2 linked regions of the Pyxidicoccus trucidator genome follow. The protein of the gene in region 2 interacts with the protein of the main gene of each other region in a pairwise test. Links are inferred from orthologs where the notes say so. Each region holds a gene or a part of one and is shown on either strand. Other genes may lie near its edges. The genes, in order: bioB and G4D85_RS36480.

The links.
Region 1: the proteins of G4D85_RS36480 (region 2) and bioB interact in binary tests that used the Escherichia coli proteins (3 or more experiments, as listed by UniProt). The link is inferred for Pyxidicoccus trucidator from one-to-one orthologs.

The regions. Positions count from the first base shown.
Region 1 is NZ_JAAIXZ010000001.1:738,347-752,910, forward strand. What follows is about bases 4,879-7,832. They hold bioB (biotin synthase BioB), read right to left. Parts: upstream 6,896-7,832; coding sequence 5,861-6,895; downstream 4,879-5,860. Other genes in these bases: bioF (8-amino-7-oxononanoate synthase), read right to left, coding at 4,879-5,735; G4D85_RS03200 (GlsB/YeaQ/YmgE family stress response membrane protein), read right to left, coding at 7,066-7,335; radA (DNA repair protein RadA), read left to right, coding at 7,514-7,832. In the rest of the region: G4D85_RS03165 (tetratricopeptide repeat protein), read left to right, coding at 42-863; G4D85_RS03170 (ABC transporter substrate-binding protein), read left to right, coding at 863-2,293; G4D85_RS03175 (pyridoxal phosphate-dependent aminotransferase), read right to left, coding at 2,274-3,464; G4D85_RS03180 (hypothetical protein), read right to left, coding at 3,461-3,739; bioD (dethiobiotin synthase), read right to left, coding at 3,872-4,549; more of bioF, read right to left, coding at 4,542-4,878; more of radA, read left to right, coding at 7,833-8,878; G4D85_RS03210 (LLM class flavin-dependent oxidoreductase), read right to left, coding at 8,972-10,165; G4D85_RS03215 (glycosyl hydrolase family 18 protein), read left to right, coding at 10,677-12,617; G4D85_RS03220 (glycosyltransferase), read left to right, coding at 12,942-14,564. UniProt on the Escherichia coli protein: Catalyzes the conversion of dethiobiotin (DTB) to biotin by the insertion of a sulfur atom into dethiobiotin via a radical-based mechanism.
Region 2 is NZ_JAAIXZ010000017.1:78,013-92,391, reverse strand. What follows is about bases 1-2,769. They hold G4D85_RS36480 (class II glutamine amidotransferase), read right to left. Parts: upstream 1,933-2,769; coding sequence 1,069-1,932; downstream 1-1,068. Other genes in these bases: hutI (imidazolonepropionase), read right to left, coding at 2,021-2,769; G4D85_RS36485 (pentapeptide repeat-containing protein), read right to left, coding at 1-972. Outside these bases: more of hutI, read right to left, coding at 2,770-3,286; G4D85_RS36470 (hypothetical protein), read right to left, coding at 3,290-4,024; hutU (urocanate hydratase), read right to left, coding at 4,039-5,694; G4D85_RS36460 (BON domain-containing protein), read right to left, coding at 5,868-7,034; G4D85_RS36455 (FdhF/YdeP family oxidoreductase), read left to right, coding at 7,302-9,677; G4D85_RS36450 (hypothetical protein), read left to right, coding at 9,693-11,999; G4D85_RS36445 (pilus assembly protein PilP), read right to left, coding at 12,026-12,835; G4D85_RS36440 (choice-of-anchor X domain-containing protein), read right to left, coding at 13,003-14,379.

The sequences.
Region 1 (14,564 bases), on a different replicon or contig from region 2:
CGACTTCGCCGGGCGGGCGGCTCCGGGCTAGGCTTGGGGCCATGAGATTGGCTTGTGTGTTGACGGCGGCCCTGGTGCTCGCGCCCCCCGTGGCGCTCGCCCAGCGCGGGGCCAGGAATACGACGTCCCTCATCCGCGAGGGCGAGCGGCTGTACCAGGCCGGGAAGTACAAGGAGGCGGCGGAGGCGCTGAAGAAGGCGCACGAGGCGTCGCCCAACCCGAAGCTCATCTACAACATCGCCGTCGCCCTGGAGAACGCGGGCGAGCTGCGCGAGGCGCTCTCCTTCTATCAGCAGTACGTCGGCAACACGGAGGGCACGGACCCCACGCTGCTCAAGCGCAGCGCGCGCGGCATCGACCGGCTCCAGGTCCTCCTCAAGAAGGAGGAGCAGGCCCAGGCCAGCGCGGACGTCGAGCGCCAGAAGCTCCAGGCCGAGGCGGACGCGGCACGCCGCCAGGCGGAGGAGGAGCAGCTGGCGGCCCGGCGCGCCGAGGAGGAGAACCGGCGCCAGCAGGAGGCCGAGTACGCGCGCGCGCTGAAGTCCTACAAGCGCCAGCGCATCGCCGCCTTCGCCGTGGGCGGCGTGGCGGTGGCCGGCGTGGGCGCCGGGGTGCTCTTCGGCATGCAGGCGCGCGACGCGCGCGAGCAGTTCGACGCCGCCACCCGGCTCGAGGACAAGCAGGCCCGCGCGGACGACACGAAGAGCAAGGCGCTGCTCGCGGACATCGGCTTCGGCGTGGGCCTGGCCGGGGCGATTACCGCCATCATCCTCTACCCGAAGGAGGGGCCGCCCGTGGAGGGTGAGGTACGGGTGACGCTGGCCCCTCGCGGCGTCGGCGCCGGAATGGAGGTCAGCTTCTGATGCGCGCACTGAACCTGATGACGTGCTGCACCCTGCTCCTGGCCGGCTGCAGCTTCACCACCGCGGGCGGCCTCACCGAGTGTGAGTCCAGCGCGGACTGCGACACCGGCCAGGTGTGCGACACCAGCGCCGGCTTCTGCCTGCCCCAGCCCGTGGGCTGTGGCGACGTGTTCGACCCCACCAAGAACCCCAACGCCATTCCCATTGGCGCGGCGCTGCCCTTGACGACCTCCGAGGGCCCGGATGAGTCGGAGGAGCAGGCGCTCAACTCCATCAAGCTGGCCATCGAAGAGGTCAACCAGCGCGAGGGCATCAACGGCCGGCCCTTCCTCCTCTACATCTGCGACACCGGCTCCGACGCCGCGCGGGCCCGCGAGCAGGCCGAGTGGCTGGTGAACGAGAAGGACGTGCCGGTGGTCTTCACCTCCGGCAGTGCGCAGACGATTGCCGCCTCCAGCGTCACCATCGCCGCCGGCGCGCTGATGATGACGCACACCTCGACGAGCCCGGACATCGCCACGCTGCCCGACAAGACGCAGGGCACCGCGGGCCTGGTGTGGCGCACGGCGCCCTCGGACACGCTGCAGGGCCGCATCATCGGCGACCTGCTCCAGGGCGACATCGCCGTGGCGGGCGGCGCGACGCCCTTCGCCGGCACGGACAACGTGGTCATCGCCTACGTGGACGACCCGTACGGCCAGGGCCTGTTCGGCGTGACGCTCCGCCGGCTCGTCGAGCCGCGCGTCACCTCCGCGCAGTACAAGCGCAATGGGGACGTGAGTCCGGCGGTGACGGCCATCACCAACAACCAGCCCGACGTCACGGTGATGGTGGGCTTCTCCGAGGACAACGCCAAAATCATCAGCCAGCTCGTGTCCCAGGGCCGGACGGGGCTGAAGTGGTTCTTCACGGACGCCGGCAAGGACCCGGGCCTGTTCACCTCGCTGGGCGCCAACAGCAGCCAGGTCACTGGCGCCTACGGCACCGCCCCGGCCCAGGCCCGCCCCGGGGACGACGTGTACCGCCAGTTCGCCAACCGCTTCGAGGCCGCCTACGGCAAGGACCCGGGCCAGTTCTCCTTCACCGCGCACGCCTATGACGCCATGTACATGGTGGCCCTGGGTGCCGCCTACGCCGCGGGCGCCGACGCCGCCAAGCCCCAGCCCATCACCGGGGCCCGCATCGCCGAGGGCCTGACGCGCATGACGCCCGTCGCGGGTGTCTCCGCTCCCCCCTTCTCCCTGGGCTTCAACGACTTCACCAGCGCCCGGAACGCCATCCGCACGGGCACGGTCATCAACGTGAAGGGCGCCAGCGGCGAGCTGGACTTCGACAACAACACCGGCGAGGCCCCGTCCGAGTACGAGCTGTGGCGCGTGGTGAACGGCGCCTTCGAGACGGTGCAGCTCATCAACCCGCCCGCGGACTGACGGGGCCCTCCCCCAGCACCCGCGCCAGCACCTCCACGGCGGCGGCGAACACCTCGGGCTGTGGCAGCAGCGACAGCACGAGGAAGGCGCCGCCGCCGAAGTCGTAGAAGAAGCCCGGCTGCGCCAGCACGCCCGCGTCCAGCAGGGCAAGGCACGTGGCCTCCTCCCCCGGCTCCCGGGGCAGCCGCAGCACCGCGCTCCACCCGCCGTGCGCGGGCACCACGTCCCACGTGGCGCCCACCGGGCGGGCCGCGACGAGCCGCTGGCGGTTGCCCCTCACGCGCTCCAGCACCGCCGCCTGGAAGCGGGGCACGTGGCCCAGCAGCGCCGGCAGCGCCAGCTGCACGGGCGTGCCCACCGGCAGGTACGTGTCCGCCACCCACTCCAGCCGGGCCAGCGCCTCGTCCCGCAAGGCGGGCGGGCCGCCCACGTGCGTCCAGCCCAGCTTGAGGCCGGGCAGGCCGGCCACCTTGGACAGGCCGGACAGGGCGAAGGTGAGCGCGGGCAGCGCGCGTCCGGCCACCGTGGGCACCCGGCCCGGCTCGGCGTCCCACGCGAAGTCGCTGAACACCTCGTCGGAGACGAGCGCCAGCCCGTGGCGCGCGCACGCGTCCGCCAGGGCGGCCAGCTCGCCCTCGTGCAGGTAGTGGCCGGTGGGGTTGCCGGGATTCACCACCAGCACCGCGCGGGTGCGGGCGTCGCGCGCGGCCTCCACCTCGTCCACGTCCAGGCCGAAGCCGTGCGCGCGGGGCAGGCGGTAGGGCCGCGTCTCCACGCCCTCCAGGCGCGCGAGGTGCTCGAAGAGGGGGTAGCTGGGCGCGGGGACGAGGACGTTGTCCCCCGGCTCGCACAGCAGCTTGAAGAGCCAGCCGTAGGCCTCGCTGGTGCTGGCCGTCAGCACCAGGTGCTCGGGCGAGACGGCCGCGCCCCGTGCCGCCAGGTGCGTGGCCAGGGCCTCACGCGCGGAGAGGAGGCCCGGGGCCTCCGGGGCGTAGCCACAGGCGCCGGGAGGGGCGAGCAGGGCCTCCGCGGGGGCGGGCAGCCCCACGCGCGTGGGGTTGGACTCGGTGACGTCCAACAGCGGGCGCCCGCGGGCGCGGTGCCGGGCGAGCGCCTCGGCCAGCGGGTTGGGCGTGCGGGGGAAGTCGGAGCGCGCGGAGAAGCCGCTCACAGGCCCGTCTGCAGCATGGCACTGGCCACGCGGCGGATGAGCTCCCTGCGCACTTCCTTGCGGCAGTGCTCGATGGCCTTCTCGTGGGGCCTCGGCAGCTCGGGGTCTCTGGCGCGCAGGGCAGTCCGCAGGACGAGCTCGACCTTGGAGGGCTCGATGTGGAACAGCCGAGGCCCCTCCTTCTGGAGGAAGTAGCTGAGCCCCCTCTGGTCGATGAGCTTCTTGAAGAAGCGCCGGACGTCCGCGTGGAACGTGAGGTCGATGATGTCCGCCATTCGCAACGCGTTCTCGCGCGGAAAAAACGGCGCGTCCATTTCACGGCCATGTCACCTGAAAACTTGCGCGACCTGTAGCACTGGCCCTCTGGACGAAACGCGCCGGAGGCCGATTTTCCGGCCTCCGCGCGATCAGGGCATCAGCGGCTGGAGCGCGCGGCGGAACGCGGCGTGCCGTCGCCGCGCGTCAGGCAGGTACGGCACCGGGCCCAGCACCGGCACGCCGTGGCGCTCCTCCAGCAGCAGGCGGTTGTCGCGCTCCGACGCGTCTCTCGCGGGGGTGCCGCGCGACAGCAGCACGGCCTTCACGGGGATGCGGCGCGCGGTGAGCGCCTGGAGCGACAGGGCCGTGTGGTTGAGGGTGCCCAGGCCCGCGCGGGCCACCAGCAGCACGGGCAGGCGCAGGGCGGCGATGAGGTCGATGACGTCGTGCCGCGAGTCCAGGGGGACGAAGAGGCCGCCGGCCCCCTCCACCACCGTGGCGCCATGGGAGAGCCGCTTCCAGGCGGCCAGGGTGACGTCCCAGTCCGGCTCCCGGCCCAGGCGGCGCGCGGCCACGCCGGGGGCCAGGGGCGCGCGGAATCGGTGGGGACAGAGCGCGTCCACGGGCAGCGTGCTGCGCGCGGCCTCGCGCAGGGCCAGGGTGTCGGCGGGGGCGCGCAGGGAGGCGCAGCCGCTCTCGTAGGGCTTGAAGCCCTGGGGCTGGAGGCCCGCATCCGCCAGCAGCGACAGCAGCGCGCACGAGGCCTGCGTCTTGCCCACGCCGGTGTCCGTGCCGGTGACGAAGATTTGGAAGGGGCGGCTAGCCATGGTGCACTCCCACCCTGCGCAGGGCGTCCAGCGCCAGGTCCACGTGGCCCACGGTGTGGGCGGCGGAGAGGCAGAAGCGCAGCCGGCTGGTGCCCTCGGGCACGGTGGGCGGGCGGATGGCCTTCACCAGCACGCCCGCCTCGCGCAGACGGCGCGCGGCGTCCAGGGCGCGCTCGGGCTCGCCGAGGATGATGGGAAAGACGGCGCTGCGGGCTTCGGCGCGCAGGCCCAGGGCGCGCAGTCCGGCGGCGAAGCGGCGGATGTTGCGCCACAGCCGCTCGCGCAGGGCCGGGTCTCCCTCCACGACGTCCACGGCGGCCTCGGCGGCGGCGCACAGCGCGGCGGGCAGCGCGGTGGAGAAGACGAAGGGGCGCGCGCGGGACACCAGCAGGTCCGCCACCGCGCGCGACGTGGCCACGTACGCGCCCATGACACCCAGCGCCTTGCTCAGCGTGCCCATGCGCAGGTCCACCCGGCCCTCCAGGCCCAGCTCCTCGCACAGGCCGGCGCCCCGGGCGCCCAGCACGCCCGTGGCATGGGCCTCGTCCACCATCAGCGCGGCGCCGTGCGCTTCGCACGCTTCGACGATATCCCGCAGCGGGGCCACGTCGCCGTCCATGGAGAAGACGGTGTCGGTGACGACCAGCTTGCGCCGCGCGGGCGTGTCCGCCAGGGCGCGGGCCAGGGCCTCCACGTCCGCGTGCGGGTAGACGACGACGCGGGCGCGGGACAGGCGGCAGCCGTCCACGAGGGAGGCATGGTTGAGGGCGTCGGAGAAGACGGCATCCCCGGGCCCCACCAGCGCGGGGAGGATGCCGGTGTTGGCGGCGTAGCCGCTGTTGAAGAGGAGGACGGCCTCGGCGCGCTCGAAGGCGGCCAGCCTCGCCTCCAGCTGGTGGTGGGCGGACGTGTCGCCCACGACGAGCCGGCTGGCGCCGGTGCCCATACCGTACCGCTCCAGTGCTGCTGCGGCGGCGGCGCGCGGGGACGGCGACGCGGCCAGCCCCAGGTAGTCGTTGGAGGAGAAGTTGACGAGCGTCTCCCCGCCCACGCGGACCACCGGGCCCTGGGCCGACTCCAGCGGCTCCAGGTACCGGCACAGGCCGCGCGCGGAGAGGGAGGACAGGTCCTCCCGCGCCCACGCCGAGGCCACGCCTTGCGCCGCAGGCCCTGGCGTTTCAGACACGGAGCCCGCCAGCGCCACGGCTTCCTGAGCTTCAGACACGGAGCCCGCCAGCACCACGCCCTCGGGCGCGCTCCCCTGCCCCGGCTCCAGGGCCACCGCCGCCTTCGTGCCGCTCACGCGCGGACCTACCCGTCCCGCCGCGGCTCCAGCGGGCGGATGCCGGCCTTCTCCAGCAGGGCCATGTCCTGGCCGTACTCGGGGTTGCCGGTGGTGAGCAGCTTCTCGCCGAAGAAGAGCGAGTTGGCGCCCGCCATCATGCACAGCAGCTGCGCCTCCTCGTTCATCTGCTGGCGGCCCGCGGACAGGCGCACCATGGCCTGGGGCATGAGGATGCGGGCGGTGGCGATGGTGCGCACCATGTCCACCGTGTCCACGCGCGGCTGCTCGGCCAGCGGCGTGCCCTCGACGGCGACCAGCGCGTTGATGGGCACCGACTCCGGGTGGTGGTCCTGGTTGGACAGGGTGCGCAGCAGGTTGCAGCGGTCGTCCACGGACTCGCCCATGCCGATGATGCCGCCGCAGCACACGGAGATGCCGGCGTCGCGCACCCGGTTGAGCGTCCGCAGCCGGTCGTCGAAGGTGCGGGTGGAGATGATGTCGCCGTAGTGCTCGGGCGAGGTGTCCAGGTTGTGGTTGTACGCGGACAGGCCCGCCTCGCGCAGGCGCTTCGCCTGGCTGTCGGTGAGCATGCCCAGCGTGGCGCACGCCTCCATGCCCAGGGAGCGCACGCCGCGCACCATCTCCAGCACGCTGTCGAACTGCGGGCCGTCCTTCACCTCGCGCCAGGCGGCGCCCATGCAGAAGCGGGTGGCCCCGGCGGCGCGGGCCTTCGACGCGGCCGCCAGCACCTCCGGCACCGCCATCAGCTTGTCCGCCTTGACGCCCGTCTTGTAGCGGGCCGCCTGCGGGCAGTACGCGCAGTCCTCGGAGCAGCCGCCCGTCTTGATGGACAGCAGCGAGCACAGCTGCACCTTGTTGTCCTGGAACACGGAGCGGTGCACCGTCTGCGCCCGGTGGACCAGGTCCAGCAGCGGCATCCCGTAGATGGCGCGGACCTCGGCCAGCGACCAGTCATGGCGCACGTCCACGCCCGGGGGCGGCGGCGCGGCCGTGTGGGAATGACCGTGGAACGACTCGCTGGGGGCGGAGGTGTCGGGCATGGGCTCCTCGGCAGGCATGAGGAGCGCGAACGTGCGCGGGCGCCGGGAACTTGTCAACGCATCTGAGCGAGGAGGTTGACGACTTTCCCCAAGACAACGGGCCGGCACTGTCCGGGGAAGCCCCCGGGGTGCCGGCCCTGCCCTCTTCAATCCTTCAATCGAAGCTGGCGCTAGACACGTACGCGTCGGCGCCCGCCGGCCATGCCCACCAGGAACAGCACCAGCAGCGCGCCCAGCACGGAGAACAGCAGCCCCGTCGGGTGCAGGTCGAAGATGCGGCCGTCGCTGCGGAACAGCGAGGCGACGAAGCCGCCCACGAAGGAGCCGGCGACGCCGAGCAGCGTGGTGGCGATGAGCCCCATGGACTGGTTGCCCGGCATGAGCGCGCGAGCGATGAGGCCGGCCAGCAGACCGATAACCAGGAAAGCAATGATCCCCATGACTACCTCCCTTGCTTGGGAGCGGCGCTGCGTGCGCCACTCACTTGGAAGCAAAGTGGGTGGCCCTCCCCGGAGGTACAACTTGACAGCCGGGGGTTGACACTGAGCTTGCCTGCTCCCCTGTCTGCCCAACCTGTAAGGGCGTAAAAACGTCAGGGTTCCGCGCTATGCCCCACCCATGGCGAAGGCGAAGACGCACTACTCCTGCCAGGCGTGCGGGTACCAGACGGCGAAGTGGCTCGGGAAGTGCCCGGACTGCGGCGCGTGGAGCTCACTGCTGGAGGAGACGGAAGCAAAGGTGGACGACAAGCGCCCGGCATGGGGCGCGTCGGGCGGCGCGTCCCGGCCGGTGTTGCTCAAGGAGGTGAGCGGCGAGACGGAGGTGCGCCGCCGCACGGGCATCGCCGAGTTCGACCGAGTGCTGGGTGGCGGCGTGGTGAGCGGCTCGCTGGTGCTGCTGGGCGGAGACCCGGGCATCGGCAAGTCCACGCTGCTGCTGGCGGCGCTGGACAAGCTGGCCCGCCACGGGCCGGTGCTCTACGTGTCGGGTGAGGAGAGCCTGCGGCAGACGAAGATGCGCGCCGAGCGACTCCAGGTAGCGGGCGACGCCATCCACCTGTTCGCGGAGACGGACGCGGAGCGGGTGCTGGCGGCCACCGAGGCGCTCAAGCCGCAGGCGCTGGTGGTGGACTCCATCCAGACCATGTACCTGCCGGAGCTGGGCAACGCGCCGGGCAGCATCACCCAGGTGCGCGAGGTGGCGGGCCGGCTGATGGCGTACGCCAAGCGCACGGGGGTGCCCACCTTCCTCGTGGGCCACGTGACGAAGGAGGGCTCCATCGCGGGCCCGCGCGTGCTGGAGCACATGGTGGACACCGTCCTCTACTTCGAGGGCGAGCGCGGCCACCCGTTCCGAATCCTGCGCGCACACAAGAACCGCTTCGGCTCCACCAACGAGATTGGCGTCTTCGAGATGAAGGGCGCGGGGCTGATGGAAGTCACGGACCCATCCGCCCTCTTCCTCTCCGAGCGTCCGCTGGGCAAGTCCGGCAGCGTCGTCACCAGCACGCTGAACGGCACGCGGCCGTTGCTGGTGGAGGTGCAGGCGCTGGTGGCGCCCACGGGCTACGGCACCGCGCGGCGCACGGCCATTGGCGTGGACGGCAACCGCGTGGCGCTGCTGGCGGCGGTGCTGGAGAAGAAGGAGGAGATTCCGCTGGTGGGCTGCGACCTGTTCGTCAACGTCGCGGGCGGCATGCAGCTCAACGAGCCCGCGTGTGACCTCGCGGTGTGCGCGGCGCTGGTGAGCAGCCTGCAGAACCGGCCGCTGGACGCGAAGACGCTGGTGCTGGGCGAGGTGGGCCTGGCCGGCGAGGTGCGCGCGGTGGGCCAGGTGGAGCCCCGGCTCGCCGAGGCGGCGAAGATGGGCTTCCAGCGGGTGGTGATGCCCGCCGGCAGCGCGCGGAGGCTGGACGGCGCCGTGAAGATGAAGGTGGTGGGCGTGGAGACGCTCGGCGAGGCGCTGGCGGCGATGTTCGACTGAGCCGGCCGCCCACCGACGGCCTCCCGCCGCGCTGCTCGCTTCGGCCTGAGCCGAAGCGAGCGGGGGCCACGCCCGTGCTCCCGGACTCGGCGCCTACGGTGCCGCGGGCGTCTTGAACTCGGGGATGAGCTCCCCGGTGAGGCGGATGCTCTTCATGACCTTGTCATGCGGCAGGGCGCCCACCTGGTGGAAGGACATCAGCGCGTCGATGCCCAGCGCCTCGTAGCGCTTCAGGCGCGTGCGCACCTGGTCCTGGGTGCCGACAATCAGCGAGTCCTGCTCGCTGAGCACCTCCCAGACCTGTCCGTCCGGTACGTCCTCCCCCCCGACGATGCGGCCGAGCAGCCGCTGCGCCCGGGACTGCGGCGCGTTCGGGTCCTTCTTGCGCATGAACTGCCCCGTCAGGCCTCCACCCGCGGGGTCCTTCGCCAGCGCCTCCAATTCGGCCGCCGTGCGCATGAAGACCTCCTTCGCCTCGAAGAAGGTGAAGGAGCCATTCGTGTACCAGGCCGCGGCCTTCGCGGCGCCGTTCTCCATGGCCTCCCGCTCGGTGTCCGCGCAGTGCACGAAGGTGAAGAAGGCGACCTGGTTGTTGACGAACTCGCCCACCGGCTCGCACCGCGTGCGCAGGGCCTCGCGGTAGATGTGAATCATCTCCGCGACTTCCTCGGGCGAGGCCCAGAGCGTCACGCCCAGCGCGCCCACTCCGTTGCGCCCCGCCTGCTCGAATGACGCCGGGCTGGAGCACGCCTGCCACAGCGGCGGGTGCGGCTTGCGGTACGGCTTGGGAATGACGCTGATGTCCTTGAGCTTGTAGTCCGGGCTGTCCCAGGAGAACTTCTCCCGGGTCCACATCTTCGGAACCATCTCGAAGGCCTGCTGCATCTGCCCGCGCGTGGAGTCCGGGTCGATGTTGAAGGTGCGCCACTCGGGGATGGTGCTGCGGGCCAGGCCGAGCTGGAAGCGGCCCCCGCTCAGGTGGTCGATGAAGGCCCCGCGCTCCGCGATGCGGATGGGGTGGTTGAAGCGCCCCGGCGCCAGCACCGACGAGTGGCCCACGTGCAGGTTCTTCGTGCTCATGGCGATGGCCGTGAGCATGCACTCGGGCGCCGAGCTGTAGCTGAACTCCACGGCGGTGTGGTGCTCCACCTGCCACCAGACGCCGTAGCCCATCTCATCCGCCAGCTTCGCCTGCTCCAGCGTCTCCTGGATGAGCCGGTGCTCATGGTCCGGACCGGTCCAGTGCTCCTTCGGGTGCTGCATCTCCGAGAAGATGTCGAGTCTCATGTCCCCCTCCTCTTGTTGACACGGGTGCGCCCGCCCTCCGGGGCAGGGCTCCGGCAGCGTAGACCAGGCGGGCAGGCAGCCGAGATACCCCTGTCGACAAAGCGGTAGGCGTCCAGGCCACATCGCCCGGCGTGACGACAGCGGTGTACGATTGAAACAGCCGGGCTCCCCGAGGGAGCGGGCCCGGGCACCACCGGAGTGAAGCAGACACGCCATTCATGCAAGCCATTGGCTCCCCGCGCGAGCCCCAGGCGCATTTCCCTCTGGGAACCAATGCCTTGCACGCCTGTCTCCCCGCCACGCCGGGGGCCGTGCGAAGTGCCGAAATGACTCACCCCATGCCTTGAAAGTCGACGGCGGCCTTTGATGTTTGTGCCCCCACTTGCCAGGCACCCCTTGCACGCCCCGCCATCATCGGCGCGGCGGTTGAGCCATCGAGAGCCCCTTCCGTTCCTTGTGTCCGGAGTAGCGGGGTCCACGGTCGCTCACATTCCCTGGCTGCTGGAGCACCATGAGAAAGCAGCTCAAGTGGTTCATGTTGGCAGTCGGCGTTCAGGCCACCGCGTGCGGTGGCGCGTCCGACTTTCAAGGCACCACGCCCGAGGTCACCACCCCGGAGGTGTCCACACCCGAGACCGCTCCACCCTCCGAGTCCGCGCCCGGCGACGTCGAAGCCGCCGCGGTGGACTCGAACACCCTCTTCGCGGACGCGCTCGGCACCGGCTGGACGGACTGGTCCTGGGCCACGCGCAACCTCGCGGCGACGTCCCCCGTCGCCTCCGGCACGCGCGCCGTGTCCGTCACCTTCGGCCCCTGGTCGGGCCTCTACTTCCACCACGCGGGGGTCCCCACCACGGGGCTCGAGTTCCTGGAGCTCCAGGTCCACGGTGGCGTGACGGCCAACCCGGCCCTCACCGCGTATGCCACCGTCGCCACCCAGGCCCGCCCCACGGTGGGGGTGAACCGGTACTGTGACGGTGGCACCATCAAGGCGGGTGCCTGGACGCGGTGCCGCGTGCCCCTGTCCGCGCTCGGCGTCACCAACGTCACGCTGGACGGCATCGTCCTCCAGGAGGGCGCCGGCCGCACGCTGCCGGTGATGACCTTCGACAACCTCCGCCTCGGCACCTCCGTGGCCGCGCCGCAGGGCGTGAGCATCACCCTCACCCCCACCAGCGCGTCACTGGCGACGGGCGCCACGCGGACCTTCACGGCCACCGTGACGGGCAGCACCAACAAGGCCGTCACCTGGTCCATCCAGCAGGGCGCGTCCGGCGGCACCGTCACCAGCGCGGGCCTGTACACCGCGCCGCAGACGGCGGGCACGTACCACGTCATCGCCACCAGTCAGGCGGACACCACGAAGAAGGCGTCCGCCACCGTCACCGTCACCCGGCCTCCGAGCGGCGGCACCGGCAAGTGGGTGTCTGGCTATTACACCGGCTGGAACGCGGACCTGTACCCCCCGGAGAAGGTGGACTTCAGCGCGATGACGCACATCATCGTCGGCCGCGCCACGCCCCGCACGGACGGCACGCTGAGCACGGCCTTCGACAACTCGAATGGCCCGGCCATGGCGCGCACCCTCGCCACCCGGGCCCATGCGGCCGGTCGCAAGGCCATCATCATGGTCGGCGGCGCCGGTGAGCACGCCAACTGGGTGGGCGCCGCCAGCAACGCCAACCGCGCGAAGTTCGTGCAGAACCTGCTCTCCGCCATGGACAGCCTCGGCTACGACGGCCTCGACATCGACTGGGAGCCCGTCGAGGCGGCCGACAAGCCCAACCTGCTCGCCCTGGTGAAGGAGCTGCGCGCGGCCCGGCCGGGCATGCTGCTCACCTTCCCCATCGGGTGGATCAACACCAACTTCGCCTCCGACGTGGACCCCTGGTTCGCCCAGCTCGCGCCCTACCTGGACCAGATCAACATCATGTCCTACGAGATGATTGGCCCGTGGGACGGCTGGCAGTCCTGGTACACCTCCGCGCTGTACGGCCACAACGGCAGCCACCCGACGTCCGTCTCCGCCAGCCTCAATGGCTGGGTCGCCGCGGGCATCCCCAAGGCCAAGCTGGGCATGGGCATCCCCTTCTACGGCATGGCCTGGCGCAACATCACCGGCCCCTACCAGAGCTTCACCAACTGGTCCGACTACGTGGGCAGCGACAACTCCTTCACGTACAAGAAAATCCAGCAACTCTCCGCGTCCGGCACCTACCGCTGGGACGCCGTGGCCGGGGCCAGCTACGTCACCTTCTCCTCCCCCGTGGAGGACGGCACCGTGCGGTGGATTTCCTATGACAGCCCGCAGGCCATCGCCGCCAAGGGCGCCTACACCCGCGACAACGGCTTCGGCGGCACCATCATCTGGACCATCAACCAGGGCTGCACCGACCCCGCCACCGGCGCCAACCCGCTCCTGGACGCCGTGAAGGGCGCCTTCCTCCAGTAACCGGAGGAGCTGTCCAGTATGGCTCGGCTGCCCGGTCGGCGCTCCTCCGGCCGGGCAGCCCGTGTCCCAGGGGTGCGGCCATTCCACCCACCTGGGGGTGAAGGGCCGTGCTTCCGTTGCCTGGACAGAGGCAGATACGGTAGAAGGCGCCGCCCAGTCCGCCCGAGCATGGGGCCCCGCGGTAAGCACCGGCCGGGTCCGCTGGGTTCCCCCCCGGGCAGGCAGATAGGCAGGCCCCGCCCAAAGCCCCCCCGTGTGTGTGTTGCCGGTGGGGGCTAGACTGCCGGGCCCTTGGTCGGACAGGCCGAAAAGGAGTTGGTGGACGTGAAGAGGAAGCAGCGTATCTCGGTCGTCATCCCCTGCTACAACGACGGAAGGTACCTTCCGGAGACCCTCGACTGCCTCGCGTCCCAGACCCGCAAGGTGGACGAGGTCCTGGTCGTCAATGACGGCTCCACGGACCCGGATACCCTCGCCCTGCTGGGCCGGCTCCCACCCGCCATCCGCGTCCTCCACCAGGAGAACCAGGGCCTGGGCTTCGCGCGGAACAACGGCATCAAGCTGCTCACCGGCGACCTGGTCCTCATCCTGGACAGCGATGACCTCATCGCGCCCGACACCCTGGAGAAGATGGAGGCCGCGCTCGAGGCGAACCCCGACGCGTCCTGGGTCTACACCCAGATTGAGTCCTTCGGCGCGTGGCAGGACATCGTCCCGGTGCCCCGGTGGAACCCGTACCTCCAGCTCGACAACAACTACTGCGTGGTGATGTCGCTGGTGCGCCGCTCCGTCTACTCGGAGCTGGGGCTGCTCTACCCGAGGATGCGCGGCTACGAGGACTGGTCCTTCTGGATGTCCTGCATCGAGGCGGGCCTCAAGGGCGTGGTCATCGACGAGCCCCTGTTCAAGTACCGCCGCAAGCTCACCGGCTCGCTGCTCACCTCGTCGGACCGCGTCCGGCACGAGCTGCGCACGGAGCTGATGCAGCAGCACCCCGCCCTCTTCACCCGCGAGGCGCGCGCCGCCCTCAAGTCCGCGCATGCACCCGGGCTCGAGGTGCTGTGGACGGGCCCGGCCGCTGACGCCCCGGCAGTCCGCGCCTTCCTGGACCGGCAGACCCTCTCGGACGTGGTGCTGACCACGGACTTCCCGGCGGACGCCCGCGGGCTCCTGCGCGCCATCAAGGGCAAGTACGTGGTGGCGTTCGGCCCCGCGCACCTGCCGCTGCTCGAGCGCTGCTCGCCCACCTTCCTGGAGCAGCTGCTCCGCGCCTCGGAGACCCGCAACACGCCGGCCATCGTCGTCCCCACCGACGCGCCCACCCTGGTGGAGCACACCGCCCGCTCGCGCGTGTGCACCTACCCGGTGGAGCGGCTGGACCGCGGCCTGGCGGACCTCTGCTTCCTGCGCACCTTCTACGCCAGCAACCTCACCACCGCCGACCTGTCCGCGGACAGCGAAGCGGCGGCGCTGTTCCACAAGGTGTTGCGAGAGCAGGGCGGGCTCCTCTTCGCGCACGACTTCTTCTTCCAGGTGAAGGAGCTGCCGGCGAAGTCGGCCCTCCCCTCCGCCAGCGCCCTCCAGCGGGCGCCGGACGAGACGAAGAGCCTGCGCATGGCCGTGTCCCTCGCGCGCAAGGGCATCGTCAGGGTGCTCGGCGAGGACGAGACGGCGCGCCTGCTGCACCCCATCAAGGTGGGCCTGAGGGACCAGAAGCAGCGGCTGCAGCGCATGATACCCACCATCCTCGGGCCGCGGCCCCAGAAGCCCCTGCCCCCCTCGAGGGAGCCGCGGCTGCTCTGCCCGAGCCAGTTCGAGGAGCGCCGCATCCTGAACGGCATCGGCGTGGCCTTCGAGCGCCACGCTCCGGTGGCCACGCAGGGCAGCGGCCGGCGCGTCCTGATGATGCTGCCATGGGTGAACTGCGGCGGCGTGGACAAGGCGGCG
Region 2 (14,379 bases):
CGGGGTGCCAGCCTTCTCTGGGCGGGTCGGGCTGGCGGCGTGCATCCGGGCTCGCACGCGCTCCTCGAAGTCAGGGTCTCTCAGGAGTAACGCCACCGTGAGCTGAGGATGGGCCCAGCTCCACCGGTCCAGGACGTCCCACAGGGCCGCCAGGGTGTGCTCGTTCGCGCCCCCCAGCACAACGGCCGCCGCCGCGACCATGTGCATGCGCCAGTTCCGTTCCTTCAAGATCGAGCTCACTTCCGCATCCAGGTCGGAGCTGGCGTCCACCCCCGCCTCGATGTGCAGGAGGGCTCGCCGGTTCGTGAGGCGGAGGAGCCCAGCACCTCCCTGAAGCATCAGGATGGGCTCGATGAAGGACGGGTAGCCCGCCCTCCGCGCCTCACGCACGAAGTCCCGGGCCGAATACGGATACACCCGCTCCGGCTCCCACCGCGCGCACGTGAGGAGCGCGTCCTCCAGGTCGCAGAAGTACAGGCTCGTGTCCCGCAGGTCCGCGTTGCGGAGGTCCGCGAGCTGCAACGTGGCCTTGTCGAACCGGGCATCTCGCAGCTGTGCACGGCGGAAGGAGCTGCGCGTCAGGTTGGACGCCGTGAGCACCGCGCCCTCCAGGAACGCGTCGTCCCAGCTCGCGCCCAGGGCCACACACGCCGTCAGGTTCGCGCGCTCCATCCGGGCATGGCGCAGCGAGGCCCCTGACAGCGTCGCAAGCTCCAGCCGCGCGTCCTGGAGCCCGCAGTCCTCCAGCACCGCGCCCTCCAGCCGCGCCCTCACGAGGTCCGCGCCGCTCAGCTCCTGCTGCGTCAGGTCGATGCCCCGGAGTCCTCCGAGGTTGCCCCCCAGCGCCTCCGTGCCGGGGAAGCCGACCAGCACCTCTCGCCAGGGACCTCGCAGGCCCATGGCGATGAGTTGCTCGCGTCGGCGCTGGCCGTCAGGGGTGTTCCAGCGCGCGGCGAGTGCATCCGCGCGCATCACGAGAGCGGCCTCCAGCGCGCGAGGAACCTGAAGCGCATCAGGGACGCTCCCTCGCGTGTGCGGCGCTCAAGAGAGAAGCGCCACACCCGGCGCTTACGCCGCGTTTTGCGGAGCGCCCGGATTCACGGGCGGAAACAAATCCCCCCCGGCCAGCTCGGGCACGCGCCAGCGGTGGAACACGAGGCGCGCGTCCACTCCGATGACGTCCTCCTCGTCCACCGTGCCCCAGTACGGCCCACCGCACAGCGACTCGCTGGCGACGACGAACTGCGGCACCTGCGTGCCCACCGGAGGCAGCCCCGCCACCCCACCGCAGCTCGGCCCCGTGGACAGGAGGAGCGGACGGTTGCGGCGCGAGGCCACCATCACCTCGCCGTTCGTCACCAGGAAGTTCATCGCCGAGCGGTTCGGGTCCCCGGGCTGGTCCGTAATCGCCGCCACCAGCGACATCGTCTCCGCCACCGCGCGGGCCACGGACTCCACAGGGACCGGGTGCTCGAGCGAGTGCCTGGCCGACAGCCGGGTAAGGAACAGGTAGAAGCAGCGCTCGCTGTCCGTCGTCCCCTTGATGTTGGGGCGGAAGCTCGGGCTGATGAGCGCTTCCACGGCGGGCCGGTGCCTCGCGAACTCGCGCACCGTCCCGTTGTGCCCGAAGGACCAGCGGCCATGGTGGAAGGGGTGCGAGTTGCGCAGCTCCACCGCGCCCACGGACGCGAGGCGGATGTGCGCCACCACCGTGTGAGACGACACCCGGCTGCTCACGCGCTCGAAGTCAGGGTCGCTGTGCGCGGGCCCCACACCGTGGGCGACGAGAGGCAGAGGCTCCGCACCGTAGGCGGCAATGCCCCACCCGTCCTTGTGCTCACGCGACTGGATGAGCAGCGAGTTCTTCTCCGTCACCAGCGAAGGGTGAACGGCTGCGGGCGTCGATGAACGGAATCCAAAGAGTCGGCACATGGCAAGCGGCAGGTATCTATACAGCCCGGCCCCGACGAGAAGTTCTCGTGTCTCACCGGAATACGTCGCCTGTCAAAGCGACGCCACTTCACGCGCAGGAATTCATCTCCTGCCGGACGACGACACGTCCGGTCTTCACCACCACCCGCGCGTGACCTACTCCTAGATGGTAGGGCAGATGCCGGTACGAAGCACAGCTGAAGACCACCAGGTCGCCCGGGTCTCCCACGGACAGGCGCCCATGTGTTTGCAGCCCCAACGAGAGCGCGGCGCCTCGGGTAGCGGCCCAGTAGGCTTCGGCCGCGCTGAGCCCGTTCTCCAGACACGCCAGCCCCAGCGCCAAGGCCAGGTTTTCACTCATGGCCGAGCCAGGATTCACGTTTGAACCCAAAGCAACGTTGATGCCCGCATCACGCAACCTGCGCCCGGGGGCATAGGGACGCATGCGCAGGAACAGTGTGGAGGTGGGCACGAGTACGGCGGTGACGTTCGCCTCGGCCAGCGCACGCAGGCCCGACTCCGTCAGCTGCTCCAGGTGGTCGGCCGTTGCGGCTCCAAGTTCCGCCGCGAGCTCCGAGGCGCCGCAGGCGGTGAGCTGGTCCGCGTGCAGCCGGGGAATCATTCCCAGGGCGCGGGCGGTGGTGAGGATGCGGCGGGCCTCGTCCACGGTGAAGGCGCTCTCCTCCACGAAGACGTCGCAGAAGCGCGCCAGGCCCTCCTGCGCCACGGCGGGGAGGATTTCGTTGATGCACAGCCGCACGTAGTCCTCGCGCCGCCCCCGGTACTCCTCGGGCACCGCGTGCGCGCACAGCAGCGTGGGCACCAGCTCCACCGGCGTCAGCCCGTTCAGCCGGCGCACCACGCGCAGCATCTTCAGCTCGTTCTCCAAGTCGAGCCCGTAGCCGCTCTTCACCTCCGCCACCGTCACGCCATGCGCCAGCAGACGCTGGAGGCGGGGCAGGGCGAGCTTCACCAGCTCGTCCTCGCTGGCGGCGCGCGTGGCCCGCACCGTGCTGACGATGCCGCCGCCCGCCTTGGCGATTTCCAGGTACGTGGCGCCCTGGTTGCGCAAATCAAACTCCGCGGAGCGCTCCCCCGCGAAGACGAGGTGCGTGTGCGGGTCCACGAAGGCAGGGCCCACGAAGCCGCCCCGGGCGTCCACCAGCTCGGTGCTGGCGTCCACCGCGCCGTCGGGCAGCTCCGACTCCGGCCCCACATACGCGACGCGGCCCGAGCGCAGACCCACGCAGGCGCCAGGATAAGGGGTGAGGGCGTGCTCCGCCTTCTCGCGGTGCGTGCCCTCCACCTTGAGCACTTCGGAGGTGTTGCGGACCAGCAGCTCCAGCGCGTCCATGTGTCAGCGACCTCCTCGCACGCCCATGATGGGGACGTTCCAGCTCGCCCCGCTTCCGGCCTTCGCCCGGCCAAAGCCGCCGGACAGCTCCACGTTGTCCAGCCAGCCCCAGGTGAAGCGCGCCGCCACCACGCCGCCGTAGTACACCGCCGTGTCCGAGGCCTCACGCGAGCCCATGACGTGCCACGCGAAGAAAGGCACCAGGCCCAGCGACACGTTCTTCTCCGGCTGGAGCGTGAAGGCGCACGACGCCTCCGCGCCGAACATGCTCCCCGGGCCGCCCCGGGTGTTGAGCCCGAAGTCCGTGGCCCCGCGCAGCGCCATCGCGGGGGCCAGTCCCAGCCGCTCGGAGCCCACGTAGTACGAGGCCCCCGCGTAGAGCCCGTAGCCGGGGAGGGGCAGGGGGAGGAAGAACTCCCCCTGGATGCCGGTGTGGAGGTGCAGCCGCTCGGACAGGGGCCACGTTATCGCCGCGTCGAGCGCCATGCCCCACTGCTGCGTGGAGAAGCTGGCGTCGTCACCCCGGAACTGGTCTCCCTCGCCGAGGAACGGCTGGGCACCGGCGAGGGGGGCGCTGAGCCGGGGGCCCGTACGCACCCCCAGCTGGCCGAGGTTCTTGTCCGGAAACCCGGGCCCCAGGCGCATCACCATGGGGCCCATGGCCGTGGGGGCACAGCCCGCCAGCGCGGCGAGCGCGGCGATCAGCACCAGGAGGGACCTCGAGCGCGTGCGGTGCATGGCGGCCTCCAGGCTCAGACGGTGATGCCGGGAATCTTCACGCCGCGCTGCTTCGCCACCTCGATGGCTTCCGGGTAGCCCGCGTCCGCGTGGCGCAGCACGCCCATGCCGGGGTCGCTGGTGAGCACGCGCTCGATGCGGCGCGCGGCCTCGGGCGTGCCGTCCGCGACGATGACCTGGCCGGCGTGCAGCGAGTAGCCCATGCCCACGCCGCCGCCGTGGTGGAAGGACACCCACGAGGCGCCATTCACGGCGTTCACCAGCGCGTTGAGGATGGGCCAGTCCGCCACCGCGTCCGTGCCGTCCTTCATCGCCTCCGTCTCACGGTTGGGCGACGCCACCGAGCCGCAGTCCAGGTGGTCCCGGCCAATGACGATGGGGGCCTTCACCTCGCCCTTGCGCACCATCTCGTTGAAGGCGAGGCCCGCCTTCGCGCGCTCGCCGTAGCCGAGCCAGCAGATGCGCGCCGGCAGGCCCTGGAACGCGATGCGGTCTCCCGCCATGTCCAGCCAGCGCTGGAGCGACGCCTTCTGGGGGAACAGCTGGCGCACCACGCGGTCCGTGGCGCGGATGTCCTCCGGGTCTCCGGAGAGGGCCACCCAGCGGAACGGGCCCATGCCCTCGCAGAAGAGCGGGCGGATGTACGCGGGGACGAAGCCGGGGAACTCGAAGGCGTTCTCCATGCCGCCGAGCTTCGCCTGGCCGCGCAGGTTGTTGCCGTAGTCGAACACGTGGCTGCCGGCGCGCTGGAAGTCGTTCATCGCCTCCACGTGCATGATCATCGACTCGCGAGCGCGGCGGACGTAGCCCTCCGGGTCGCGAGTGCGCAGCTCGGCGGCGGCCTGCAGCGACAGGTCCGTGGGGATGTAGCCATTGAGCGGGTCGTGCGCGCTCGTCTGGTCCGTGACGAGGTCCGGCTTGATTCCACGGCGGTACAGCTCGCGGAACACCGAGGCCGCGTTGCCGATGATGGCGATGGAGCGGCCGATGCGCTTCTGCTGGGCGTCCTTCGCCAGCGCGAGCGCCTCGTCCAGGTCCTTGGCGACGACGTCCAGGTAGCGCGTCTCCACGCGGCGCTGGGCGCGGGTGGGGTCGATCTCCACGCCGAGGAAGACGGCGTTGTTCATGGTGGCGGCCAGCGGCTGCGCGCCGCCCATGCCACCCAGGCCGCCGGAGAGGATGAGGCGGCCGCCCAGGTCCTCGCTGCCGAAGTGGAAGCGGCCGGCGGCGGCGAACGTCTCGTAGGTGCCCTGGAGGATGCCCTGCGTGCCGATGTAGATCCACGAGCCTGCGGTCATCTGGCCGTACATCATCAGGCCCTTCTTCTCCAGCTCGTTGAAGTGCTCCCAGTTGGCCCAGTGGCCCACGAGGTTGGAGTTGGCGATGAGCACGCGCGGCGCGTCCGGGTGCGTGCGCATGACGCCCACGGGCTTGCCGGACTGGACGAGCAGCGTCTCCTCGTCACCGAGGCTCTGCAGGCTCGACACGATGCGGTCGAACGACGGCCAGTCGCGGGCGGCCTTGCCGGTGCCGCCGTAGACGACGAGGTCCTCGGGGCGCTCGGCGACGTCCGGGTCGAGGTTGTTCATCAACATCCGGAGCGCGGCCTCCTGGACCCAGCCCTTGCACGAGAGGGTGGAACCACGGGTGGCACGGATGACGCGGGACATGTACAGGCTCCTGGGGTGTGGCTGGCGGAAAGGCCCGGCACACTACCCGAACCCGCGCGGCGGGGGCACAGCGCGGTGAGGCCTGTTCGCGGGGTGTCTTCCGGCGCGCGGACACACCCCCCCGGGAGGGCGGCGGCGATGTGGCGCCCTCTCCGGGGAGGTGGGACTTCACGTCACGAGTGCAGCCCGCGGTCGTCACCCGTGTCCGCGCCGGGCTGCTGCACCGGTTCCTGGGAGGCCTGATGACGCAGGGCGCCCTCGGCCCGGTTGATGCGGAGGTTGTTGATGACCTCCTTCACTCCGAGCACTTCCTCGGCCGCGTCCTCGATGGCGCGCTTCTCGTCGCGGCCGCGCACCGTGCCGGACAGCGTCACCTCGCCGTCCTTCACCTTCACGTCCACATCCGAGGAGTCCATCCACCCCTGCATCAGGCGGTCGCACAGGTCCGCGCGGAGGCGGTCGTCCCCCCGTTGGTAGTTCCTGGGGCCCCGGCCGGGGGAGGAGGGGCGCGTGTGGGCCTCCTGGCGGGAGCGGTAGGTGCCACCCAGGAAGCCGCCGTGGCCCATCTCATGGTCGTCCTGGCGGGACGGGCTGGTGCCGTAGCCCACCCGGGGCGGCGCCATGTTCTCGATGCCCGGTCCATGGCCCCCGGGTTGTCGGCCACCGTAGCGCGCGTCGTCCTCGGAGAAGCGGTCGGTGCCGCCCCGGAAACCGCGCTCGCTGAAGCGGAAGTCCCGCCCGACGGGGCGCCGGGACTCCCGCTCATCCCGTCCTACGGGGCCACGCGGGCCGGAGCCATACCGCCCGCGCTCGGGACTGCTCCGGACCCCTTCGTCTCCGTAGCGGCGGGGACGCTCACGCTCCGCTCGCGGCTCGTCCTGGTAGGCGCGGTAGTTGCCGCTCGGGCTGTACTCGGGCCGGCGGGAGATGCGCTCGGGGTCGAACTCGCGCGCGCGGCGGTCCAGCTCGCGGTCGCGGTTGAAGTCCCGGCCCGGCTCTCGCGCACGGTCCAGCTCCCGGGCCGCGCGGCCGAAGTCCCGGTCCTGCTCGTAGTCGCGCCGGTCCCTGTCACCCTCCAGCGAGCGGAAGTCCCGGTCGCGGTCGAAGTCGCGGGAGGGGTGCTCGTAGTCGAGCTCCTCGTCCCAGTCCGCGCGCACCGTGTCACGGTCATCCAGGCCCAGTCGCTCGGGGCCGCGCTCGTACCCGTGCTCGTCCCAGTCCCGCTGGCGCTCCCTGTCGTCGTACCCGCGCCGGCCTGCCTGGTATTCCACCTGCTGGCCCCTGCGCAGCTCCCTCTCCCCGGGCCGTTGCCCACGGCCATCGTCACGCCTGCCGTTCATCGCGTTGCCTCCTTACGTGTCGCGTTCGCTCTGGCCTCGACTGAGGTTTTTGACCCCGAGTGGTCCTGGCAACGCGCCCCTGCCATGCCCGCTGTCCCGCCAGGCGGCACGGCCCCCGGAATGCCTCCGGGCCCTGGACCACACCCCGGGTATGGGCGACCGCTCGGGCCCTGGCGTGTGGCTGGGGCCCTCGAACCTGCCCGGTAGGGGTAGACTCGCGCCCGCCACGGCCGGGTCGCCGGCCGCCTGGCGCCTGGAGGGCAAATCATGGCTGGCGGACATGGGAACGAGCAGGAGCCTCAGGAGGCGCCGGGAGCGACGCTCGCCCCCGTGCCGCCGAGCGCCCAGCCGCCCGAGGAGCCGCGCGCTCCCCACGTCGGTCCGGTGGCCGAGGTGGCTGGCGGCCTCCCCGCCGTGGTGTCTTCGCTGAAGCACGCCTGGGGCGAGATGGGCCCGGTGCGCGGCACCCGGCTGTTGCTCAAGGTGAACCAGCAGCACGGCTTCGACTGTCCGGGCTGCGCATGGCCGGACCCGGGGCACCGCTCGGTGGCCGAGTTCTGTGAGAACGGCGCCAAGGCCGTGGCGGAAGAGGGGACGACGGCGCGCGTGACGCCGGACTTCTTCCAGCAGTGGAGCGTGGCCGAGCTGTCCCACCAGACGGACCACTGGCTGGGCAAGCAGGGCCGCCTCACGCACCCCATGGTGCTGCGCGAGGGCGCCTCGCACTACACGCCCATCTCCTGGGACGACGCCTTCGCGCTGGTGGCCGAGGAGCTGGGCGCGCTCGGCACCCCGGACGCGGCGTGCTTCTACACCTCTGGACGCACGAGCAACGAGGCCGCGTTCCTCTACCAGCTCTTCGTGCGGCAGTTCGGCACCAACAACCTGCCGGACTGCTCCAACATGTGCCACGAGTCCAGCGGCACGGCGCTCTCCGAGACGATTGGCATTGGCAAGGGCACTGTCACGCTGGAGGACTTCGACCAGGCCGACGCCATCTTCGTCATCGGCCAGAATCCGGGCACCAACCACCCGCGCATGCTCACGTCGCTCCAGGCCGCCGCGCGCCGGGGCTGCGAGATTGTCTCCATCAACCCGCTGCCGGAGACGGGGCTCAACCGCTTCAAGCACCCTCAGGACGTGCTGCACCTCATCGGTCCTGGCACCGCGCTCAACACGCTGTTCCTCCAGGTGCGCATCAACGGCGACGTGGCCCTGCTCCAGGGACTGGGCAAGGCGCTGCTGGAGATGGAGGACGCGCGGCCCGGCACGGTGGTGGCGAAGTCCTTCATCGAGGACCGGACGCTCGGGTTCGAGGCGTGGGCGGCCCACGTCCGCGCGGTGCGGTGGGAGGACGTGGTGGAGGGAAGCGGGGTGCCTCGCGAGCAGATTGTCGCGGCGGCGGAGATCCTCGCGCGCTCCGAGCGCACCATCTACTGCTGGGCCATGGGGCTCACGCAGCACAAGAACGCGGTGGGCAACATCCAGGAGATCGTCAACCTGGCGCTGGTGCGCGGAAGCATCGGCAAGCCGGGCGCGGGCCTGTGTCCGGTGCGTGGGCACAGTAACGTGCAGGGCGACCGCACCATGGGCATCTGGGAGCGGCCGAAGCCCGAGTTCCTGGACGCGCTGTCGCGGGAGCTCGGCTTCGAGCCTCCGCGCCACCATGGCATGGACGTCGTGGACACCATCCACGCCATGCACGACGGGCGCGTGAAGGTGTTCTTCGCGATGGGCGGCAACTTCCTGTCCGCCACGCCGGACACGGAGCTCACCGCCGAGGCGCTGCGACGTACGCGGCTCACCGTGCAGGTGTCCACCAAGCTCAACCGCGCGCACCTGGTCCACGGGCGGCGGGCGCTCATCCTCCCGTGCCTGGGCCGCACCGAGCGCGACGTGCAGGCGGGTGGAGCGCAGTTCGTCACGGTGGAGAACTCCATGGGCGTCGTCAGCGCGTCGCGTGGCGCGGTGGCTCCGGCGTCGGAGCACCTGCTCAGTGAGCCTGTCATCGTCGCGCGGCTGGCCGCGGCGGTGCTCGGTGGGCGCTCGGCGGTGCGGTGGTCGTGGCTGGTGGAGGACTATGACCGCGTGCGCGAGCTCATCTCCCGCGTCATCCCCGGCTTCGAGGACTTCAACCGCCGCGTGCGCGAGCCTGGAGGCTTCTACCTGCCCAACGGCCCGCGCGAGGCCCGGTTCACCACGGCGAGTGGCAAGGCCCACTTCACCGTGCACGAGCTGCCCCGGCTGGAGCTGGCACCCGGGCAGTTGCTGATGATGACGATTCGCACCCATGACCAGTTCAACACCACCGTGTACGGACTGGACGACCGCTACCGGGGCATCCGCAACGGGCGGCGCGTGGTGTTGCTGCATCCGGCGGATGTGAAGGAGCTGGGCCTGTCGGAAGGACAGGTGGTGGACCTGACGAGCCACTTCCAGGGCGAGACGCGCGTGGCCCGGCGGTTCCGCGTGGTGCCGTACAACATCCCTCGCCGGTGCGCGGCCACGTACTTCCCGGAGGCCAACGTCCTGGTGCCCGTGGACAGCTTCGCGGAGAAGAGCCGCACGCCCACGTCGAAGTCCGTGGTCATCACCCTGTCCCCGTCCACCGAGGCGGCGCTTCCCTCGGGTGCGGTAACGTGAAGCACGTGAGAGACCATGCAGCCGTCCGGTGAGGCCGGGTGGCCGGAGTCGCTCCGGCCGCTCTACGAAGGCGTGACAGGGACTCCGGCGACGGAGGCCGTGGCGGCGTCCGCGCAGTGGCGCGAGTCCTTCGCGCAGTGGGTGCGCGGAGCCTCGCTGGAGGAGCGCACCCTGGCCCAGGTCGCCGCGTGGACTCGGCTGGACTCGGGAGCACGGGCTCCGGGGGAGCTGCTGTTCCTGCTGTCGTCGTGCGGTGAGCTGCTGTGGCCGTATGCGGCTCCGCCGGTGGGACTGTTGCAGCGGTTGTTGTGGCGGCAGGAGTCGGTGCTCGGGGCGTTGCAGGAGGCGGGGGAATCGGAAGGCGCGGAGCGAGTGCTGCGGGAGACGGATGCCATCGTCTCCACCGTGCTCACGCGCTACCTGAAGCGGCATCCGGAGTCGCTGCTCGCGCTGGTGGGGGACACGGCCTGCACGTTCGATGGCCGGGCGCTGCGCTTCCAGGGAACGGTGGAGGTGGACCTCAAGCAGGTGCTTGGGCCGGGGGCGAAGTCGATTGGGTTGCTGGAGCAGCTCCGAGCGCTGCTGCCGACGACTCCCGAAGAGGGACGGGACAGGCTGGCGGACTTCATCCGCTCGCGGGCCGCGCGGATTCCGTGGCGGGAGGCCTCGGAGGTGCTGGCGGAACGGCTGTTCTCGCTGGCGACGTCACCCGAGGGGCGGAGCGGGATGAGCGGGTTCCTGGCTTGCTACCCGAGCGGGCGCAGGGAGCCGGACTGGTGCGCGCGGGCGGGGATGTTGCTGTCGCGCACGCTGGAGGTGGGCGGGCCGCCGACGGTGGTGGAGAACCTGTGCGAGCTGCTGGCGCGCTTCGATGCGCCGCCGGTGGATGGCTTGCGTGGAGCCCTGGGCGCGCTGGTGGGCGGCGACTTCGAGTCCTCGTCGGACCTGGGGCCCGTGCGCTTCGTCCTGGACCACTGCCACGCGACGCTGCGCAAAGGTGAGCCGGGCCTGGTGCTGGCGCTGCTGTGGCTGGAGGAACGGCTGTTCCGCGCGGCGGTGCGCAGGGGACTGGCGGATGCGTTCGAGCGACGCAGCCGGGTGCGCGTGAAGCTGAAGCCCTGGGCGCCGGAGTTCGACAACCTGTGCTGGCTGGCGGAGGAGTGCGCGGAGCTGTGGCCTCGCTTCGGCGCGGGCGGGGTGCGGCCGGGGATGGATGAGCTGGCGGCGTGGCGGCAGGAGATTGCAGCGCGGATGGGGCGCAAGCCCGTGCTGCGCAAGGCTGCGATTGAGTTCTTCCTGTGGTGCGCGCCGGAGGCGGCCTCGTCCGAGGCGGAGCTGACGGTGCTGGCGCTGGTGCGGACGGAGACGGACCGGCGGCAGGTGCGGAAGCTGAAGGAGCACCCGTCGTCTCGCGTGCGGTTCCGGGTGAGGACGCTGCAGACGTGGTTGCAGGGGACGGGGAAGGGCGGGGCGGCGCCTTCGGGAGAGCCCTCCGGAAGCGTGGGGCCGTCCTCGCTGACCGAAGCGCTGCGGCATCTGCATGTGACGCGGGCCGTGCCGCTGGGTGGGCGGACGTGGCTGCGTGACAGGGACCTGGAGGAGCTGTTGTTCGGGGCCGTGGCGCGAGTGGAGTCTGACTTCGTCACGCGCTACCCGGAGCGGTTCCGTGAGGACACGGCGGAGCTGGTGGCGGGGTTGCTGGAAGGACTTCGCGCCGAGCTGGAGCGCGTGAAGGCGGACCTGTCCACGCTGCTGGCACAGGGACAGGCGGCTCCGCTGGAGCTGGGGTTCACGGTGCGGCGGACGCGTCCGGCGGTTGATGACCTTGGAGTCGGAGAGGACGCGGTTCCCTCACAGGAGGCACCTCCCGCGCCGCGGCCTCCGGGCGTGGAAGTAGCCTTCGTCCTCAAGGTGAACGTGGACGGCTTCATCCGCACGGAGCGGGTTGCCTTCGTTCAGGTGGTGAAGCTGGAGCAACGTGGGGAAGGGCAGTGGCTGCCGACGTTCCGCCTCGGGCGTGAGCACCTGGACGCGCTGCTGCTGCGGACCGACGCGGCATTCTGCCTGTTCCTGGCACCGCCGTTCCCCCGGGCGGAATGCTGGATGGTGCCGGCGCGCCTGGTGCGCGGGATGACGGAGACCCAGCGCTCGTTGTCTGGCGTTCCGCGTGAGGGCGTGCAGCGCGTGGCCCGCTCACTGGCTCAATGGCTGGTGGGCGAGTTCATGGGCCTGTGGGCAGGCGACGAGCGTCCCGAGGCGCTGGCCCGGGCCAGGGCGGAGCAGGAGGGGCCGGACTTCGTCGTGGAGTGGGTCCTCCGCTGAGAGCGTCGGCCGCACCTGGAAGGCCGTCACTGGCGGATGCGCACCTCGCGCACCTGGGGCTGGCCCCCGCTGTCGTAGACGGTCTCCTGGAAGGTGACCTCGGAGTCACCGATATGGGTGACGCGGGCGGCGGCCTCCTTGACCTCCATGCCCTGCTTCACCACCAGCTCGCGCCCATCCGGTAGCTGGAGGATGGCGTGGCGCGTCTTGCCGCTCGCCATCGTTCCCTTGAGCAGCAGCTCGCCCGCGCTGAGCGTCGTGGTGGCCACCGGCGAGAAGCGCACCGGAGGGGCCAGCTTCGTCTCGGCGGGGGGCTCGTAGTAGGTGCCCGCCTCGACCTTCGCCAGCCGCGCGACGAGCCGCCCATAGAAGCTCTTCACCTCCTTGTTCAGCACGGAGACGCTGGAGTTGTAGCGCATGCGCTGGTCGGCGAGCCGGTCCTCCGTGCTGGAGAGCTGCCGCATCATCTCGGTGAAGTGGGTGTCCGCCTTGAGGTTCGGGTGGACCTGTCCCCAGAGGGCGAGGCTGCGGAGCTGGCGCTCTGTCTCGTACGAGGCCTCGATTTTCTGGGGGATGGTGGAGGCGCGGGTATAGCCGCTGTAGGCCTCGGCCACCTGCACCAGGGTGGACTGCTCGTGGCCCGCGTAGCCCTTCACTGTTGCCACCAGGCGCGGGATGAGGTCGTACCGGCGATTCAGCAGCACGTCGATCTGCGCCCACTCCCGGTAGGTGTCTTCCCGGAGGCGCACCAGTTCGTCATTCCTGGACACGAGCGGACGAAAGACAATGAAGGCCGTCACGGCGACGACGGCGAACACGAGCAGCTTCTTCTTCATCGGGTGGACGTCCCCCCCTTCGCCGCGCGAGGTCTGGCCGGCGCGCGCTTCCGGACACACCCAGTATGAAGGAACTGTCCCGCGATGAAATGGGTGGGCCCTGACCCCAAGACCTGCCCGGCCGCCCGTGTAGGACGGGCCGCCGGGCAGGCGCGGGTGCTCTGGCCTTAGTGGCCGAGGATGGGCACGTTGAAGATGCGGAACGAGCACGGGTTGCGGATGAGGTCGTCCATGTTCGCGGCGCGGCGGTCCAGGTCTCCGTACGTGTAGAAGCTGGAGACGGCCGGGCCGCCGCTGGCATTGATGCGGGCCTGCTCGGGGTCCGGGAGGCCGGAAGCGGTGGGCCAGCCCGTGCCCGTCAGGAAGCGGGACGGGGCGCCGGTCTGCACGTCGATGTGCGTGAAGTCCGTGCCCGTCTCCCCCGAGTGGCACCCGTTGCAGGTGTTGAGCGAGAAGTGGTGCCGGGTCTCGTTGTTGTGGATGCCCGTGGCACGCCAGAAGAAGTTGAACGGGTTGAGCGACGAGCCGCCGAGGAAGTCCGTGCTGTCGAACATGGCGGGGACGACGTTCCGCTCGAGGAGGATGGCGAACTCCCTGTCGTTGACGTAGTCCCTCAGCAGGTTCGTGTTGTGGTGGGTGATGTCCGGAGTCTGCGCCACGGGGACCTGGGTCAGCCTCCCGTCGCCGTCAATCTTGAACTCGCGCTGCTCCCATTGCTCGCCCCCACCCAGCGCGATTTCATTGGTGCGGAGTTGGTTGAGCGCGCTGCCGTTGGGCCGCTCCGGCATGGCGTCCTTCTTGGCGAACTGCTCGGTGATGAGCTCCAGCTTCGCGTTGTAATCCGGTGTCCCCACCTCGTGCTCGTCCAGCTCCTTCCACTGCCGCGCCCAGTCCTTGAGGGCGAAGCAGCCCTGCACCGGGATGAGGTACTCGAAGATGACGGTGAACTCCTGCGTCTGGCACGAGTCATCCACCCAGGCGAAGACGAAGCGGCCCTCGCCGGCGCCGGTGCCGCCGTAGAAGGAGCTCTCCGCCAGGTCGAGCCGGTTGACGATGGACAGCAGCCTGAAGGGCGCCATGTCCATGTCCAGCGTCTCCCCGCCGCTGAGGTTCTCCCACTGCGCCAGGAGACGCTCCACGTCAGGCCTGCCCTGCACCGACCAGCCGTTGACGAACTGCTCCTCCTTCAGCTGGAGCAGCCACTCCCGGGTGAACTCGGACGGGTCCCTCGGGCCAGCCATCTCGCGCATCAGGTAGCCGAAGGCCCACTTCTTGTCCGCGTCGCCGGCCTGCGGGAGGCACGGGTCCGGGATGCGCTCCAAGTCCTCCATGCCCACCATGTTGATGAGCAGCGAGTGCTCCTTGGAGATGGCGGCGGAGATGCCGTTGGCGAAGGGAATCTGGAAGCGCTCGAAGGGACGGCTCAGCATCTCCAGGTCCAGGCGGAAGGGCTCGCGCTGCTCCACGACGGAGCGGCCGGACACGAGCGGCACCCGGGCTTCGTCGCCCAGCTCGCCCTGGAGCTGGTCCACCAACTGGTCGGT